DNA from 2 places in the Paenibacillus sp. FSL R5-0345 genome. Region 2 is predicted to be linked to the other one. Evidence: a T-box and tRNA genes for the amino acid it is inferred to sense, from the RefSeq annotation. Region 2 holds a T-box; the other holds one or more tRNA genes.

Region 1 (2,171 bases), 2.6 Mb from region 2:
CCGCATGGAAGGGCCATCGCTCAACGGATAAAAGCTACCCTGGGGATAACAGGCTTATCTCCCCCAAGAGTCCACATCGACGGGGAGGTTTGGCACCTCGATGTCGGCTCATCGCATCCTGGGGCTGAAGTAGGTCCCAAGGGTTGGGCTGTTCGCCCATTAAAGCGGTACGCGAGCTGGGTTCAGAACGTCGTGAGACAGTTCGGTCCCTATCTGTCGTGGGCGCAGGAAATTTGAGAGGAGCTGTCCTTAGTACGAGAGGACCGGGATGGACGTACCGCTGGTGCACCAGTTGTTTCGCCAGAAGCATGGCTGGGTAGCTACGTACGGACGGGATAAGCGCTGAAAGCATCTAAGCGTGAAGCCCCCCTCAAGATGAGATTTCCCAATTAGTAAGACCCCTTGAAGACGACGAGGTAGATAGGTTGGAGGTGGAAGTGCAGTAATGCATGGAGCTGACCAATACTAATCGGTCGAGGGCTTATCCTATACTTAAAATGCAAATTCAATTCGGATTCAGTTTTCAGGCGATTAAGCCTGAGCATTACGCTGTAATGTCCGTTTGGTGGCGATAGCGGAGGGGTTCCACGCGTACCCATCCCGAACACGACCGTTAAGCCCTCCAGCGCCGATGGTACTTGGACCGAAGGGTCCTGGGAGAGTAGGACGCCGCCAAGCGGACAACCACATTACCCGTGGTATTTTTTTTGCCCTTAATATTCGTATGTCTTAAAAGGGCCTTTAGCTCAGCTGGTTAGAGCGCACCCCTGATAAGGGTGAGGTCGGTGGTTCGAGTCCACTAAGGCCCACCATATTCCCTGATAGCTCAGTTGGTAGAGCACTCGACTGTTAATCGAGTTGTCACAGGTTCGAGTCCTGTTCGGGGAGCCATTTATGGAGAGGTGTCCGAGTTTGGCCGAAGGAGCACGATTGGAAATCGTGTAGGCGCCACAAGCGTCTCGAGGGTTCGAATCCCTCTCTCTCCGCCATGAATTTACTTCCCTGTTAGGGATGAGAAGCCTAGGTGGTTCGTTGAAGCATAAGCTTCGTTAGGAATGCTTCGCAATCTCGATCGTAGTGAGAGTATCCCTCTCTCTCCGCCATAAAGTTTATTAGCATGGCCCGTTGGTCAAGGGGTTAAGACACCTCCCTTTCACGGAGGTAACATGGGTTCGAATCCCATACGGGTCATAACATGGAGGCTTAGCTCAGCTGGGAGAGCATCTGCCTTACAAGCAGAGGGTCGGGGGTTCGATCCCCTCAGCCTCCACCATATTCATTTAAGAACGACGCGGGGTGGAGCAGCCCGGTAGCTCGTCGGGCTCATAACCCGAAGGCCGCAGGTTCAAATCCTGCCCCCGCAACCAAATTTTCCTTAAGCATGATGTTTTGGGACTAGCTGGCGTAGTGTAAATGAATAGTATATACTTATTAAATGACGCGGGGTGGAGCAGCCCGGTAGCTCGTCGGGCTCATAACCCGAAGGCCGCAGGTTCAAATCCTGCCCCCGCAACCAATTTACATTTATGCATTATGTCTGTGGAACCGTGGTGTAGTTGGCCTAACATGCCTGCCTGTCACGCAGGAGATCGCGAGTTCGAATCTCGTCGGTTCCGCCATTTAGTTAATTATTGTTGGGGATTAGCCAAGCGGTAAGGCAACGGACTTTGACTCCGTCATGCATAGGTTCAAATCCTATATCCCCAGCCATTTATGAGAGCCATTAGCTCAGTTGGTAGAGCACCTGACTTTTAATCAGGGTGTCGAAGGTTCGAGTCCTTCATGGCTCACCATTATTTTTAAAGTGTGCGCGTGTGGCGGAATGGCAGACGCACCAGACTTAGGATCTGGCGTTTCACGACGTGGGGGTTCAAGTCCCTTCACGCGCACCATATTTTGCGGAAGTGGCTCAGCGGTAGAGCATCGCCTTGCCAAGGCGAGGGTCGCGGGTTCGATTCCCGTCTTCCGCTCCATAATTTTTGCGCCCTTAGCTCAGCTGGATAGAGCGTTTGACTACGAATCAAAAGGCCGGGAGTTCGAATCTCTCAGGGCGCGCCATTTTTATTACTAAGTCATTACATGTTTTGACGGGATGTAGCTCAGCTTGGTAGAGCACCTGGTTTGGGACCAGGGGGTCGCATGTTCAAATCGTGTCATCCCGATTTTATACC
Region 2 (2,171 bases):
AAGAAGGAATCGCAGCTTATTATCAAGGAAGCGGAAAAGAACGCAGATCGGATTATTAACGAAGCGTTATCCAAATCCCGTAAAGTTGCTATTGAGACTGAAGAGTTGCGCAAGCAAGCTTCAATCTATCGTACTCGTTTCCGGACATTGGTGGAAGCTCAGCTGGAGCTGTTGTCACAGGATGACTGGAATGCCTTGGAGAGTCGTGAGGCGAGCGAGAACGTAACTTTTAAGGATGATGTTCTACATCGTATCTAATCATTGTGATGAATGCTGATTTGGTTTGTGAGTAGGAAGGATTTTGGACTTTTATAATTTCAAACCAGAATTGGCTAAATAGAGGGAGCTATTCCCTCTATTTTTATTTTCCGTTAAAATCGATCATAATAAAGGATCTTCCGCCATCGCAGGTATGCTCCTATTTGCAGATTTGGCAAGCGGTTGTTGACATTTAGACTCAAAAAGTCTATAAATAGAACATATCTGTATAATGTTTATATGTATTCGATGACGGGACAAGTACGACAAGGTAACGTTCTCCAGAGAGTCGGCGATTGCTGAGAGCCGATTGTTCGAACCCTGCCGGAAGATCTTCCCCTAGAAGTTAAGCTGAAGCGTTGATCGTGCGTAAGCTTAGCCGTCTGCCGGACGTTACACCGGACCTGTGCATGAGATTTACGCGCGGGACTGAGATTGTGCTGAATACACTCCCCTTAAGGATGTGCTCATGCGCAGAATTAGGGTGGTATCGCGAGCGTCGTCTCGCCCCTTTGGGGGTGGGATGACGCTTATTTTGTTGTTCCGGGGCGGGCCATCCCCCTAAATCCCCCTTGCTAAGGGGGACCCCAAGGGCTGCCGCCCTCTGGACACCCGCAAAGTAAAGCCTCGTGCAAATGGGTACGGTGGTGGAAGCGAACGGACTCATGTGGCTGAAGGAGCGGCCCTTCTTAGGCTCCCCTGGCGGGTTCGCCTGCGGGGCCTTCACGGCAAAAGCGGTGAGCGACCAGCTGCGCAAGATCGCGAATTGGCCCCCCGAGCCCCTGCTGCCCTGCGGGATCGCGGCTCGGGTGCCAAGAACAAAAGCACGTGCGACCAGCTGTGCAAGGTCGCTCAGAGACTAAATCATGAAAGGATTGACCATCACATGCAAAAAGTAGATGTCAGAGAAAAAGCGCGGGCAAGAGATGTCCGCATACTGAAGAAATGGAGCGACGAAAATACGTTCCGCAAATCCATGGAGAACCGTGAAGGACGTCCGAACTATGTATTTTACGAAGGTCCTCCTACAGCGAACGGTGCACCGCATATCGGGCACGTGCTGGGCCGTGTAATCAAGGATTTCATCGGTCGTTACCAAACGATGAAAGGCTATCGTGTGGTACGTAAAGCGGGCTGGGATACACATGGTCTTCCAGTAGAGCTAGGCGTGCAGAAGAAGCTTGGGATCTCCGGTAAACAAGAGATCGAAGAATATGGTGTAGAGAAATTCATTCAGGAATGTAAAGACAGCGTCTTCGGCTACGAGAAGCAATGGCGCGAGTTTACAGAGGGTATCGGATACTGGACGGATTTAGATAATCCTTACGTAACCTTGGATAACACATATATCGAAAGCGTGTGGAACATCTTGGCTACGGTTCATGACAAAGGGTTGCTCTATCGCGGACACCGCGTTAGCCCTTACTGCCCAAGCTGCCAGACTACCCTAAGCTCCCACGAAGTAGCTCAAGGCTACAAAACCGTCAAGGATCTTAGTGCGACTGCAAAGTTCAAACTGGATGACAGTGGAGACTACGTACTAGCTTGGACGACTACACCTTGGACATTGCCAGCGCACATGGCTTTAGCCATGAACCCTGACATGGATTATGTACGTGTACAACAAGAAGATGGTGTGTACATCGTTGCTAAGAATTTGGTGGAAGAAGTAATGAAAGGCGAGCACACCGTCCTTTCGACACATAAAGGTTCCGAGTTCATCGGCAAAACTTACGCTCCTCCTTTCGGATACATCAAAGCAGAGAAAAGCAATGTCATCGTAGGTGCTTCCTTCGTTACAGATTCCAGCGGTACAGGGATCGTACACATGGCACCAGCGCATGGTGAAGATGACTACAAGACTTGCCGCGAGAACGGTATCAGCTTCGTAAACGTGGTTGATAATTCCGGTA

What was found. A T-box is a leader RNA that pairs with one kind of tRNA and senses whether it is charged. The one in region 2 lies ahead of ileS (isoleucine--tRNA ligase), so its partner is inferred to be a tRNA-Ile.
Region 1: it encodes a tRNA-Ile, which carries the amino acid that the T-box ahead of ileS (isoleucine--tRNA ligase) is inferred to sense. The anticodon was not compared.

Annotation. Positions count from the first base shown of each region.
Region 1 is NZ_CP009281.1:873,290-875,460, forward strand. Features, by position in the region: rRNA gene R50345_RS03805 (23S ribosomal RNA) at 1-489, shown strand, start outside; rRNA gene rrf (5S ribosomal RNA) at 562-678, shown strand; tRNA gene R50345_RS03815 (tRNA-Ile) at 736-812, shown strand; tRNA gene R50345_RS03820 (tRNA-Asn) at 816-891, shown strand; tRNA gene R50345_RS03825 (tRNA-Ser) at 897-989, shown strand; tRNA gene R50345_RS03830 (tRNA-Glu) at 1,120-1,191, shown strand; tRNA gene R50345_RS03835 (tRNA-Val) at 1,198-1,273, shown strand; tRNA gene R50345_RS03840 (tRNA-Met) at 1,291-1,367, shown strand; tRNA gene R50345_RS03845 (tRNA-Met) at 1,440-1,516, shown strand; tRNA gene R50345_RS03850 (tRNA-Asp) at 1,542-1,619, shown strand; tRNA gene R50345_RS03855 (tRNA-Gln) at 1,636-1,710, shown strand; tRNA gene R50345_RS03860 (tRNA-Lys) at 1,718-1,793, shown strand; tRNA gene R50345_RS03865 (tRNA-Leu) at 1,809-1,892, shown strand; tRNA gene R50345_RS03870 (tRNA-Gly) at 1,899-1,973, shown strand; tRNA gene R50345_RS03875 (tRNA-Arg) at 1,982-2,058, shown strand; tRNA gene R50345_RS03880 (tRNA-Pro) at 2,089-2,162, shown strand.
Region 2 is NZ_CP009281.1:5,040,040-5,042,210, reverse strand. Features, by position in the region: gene R50345_RS22350 (DivIVA domain-containing protein) at 1-258, shown strand, start outside; T-box leader at 499-773, shown strand; gene ileS (isoleucine--tRNA ligase) at 1,145-2,171, shown strand, end outside.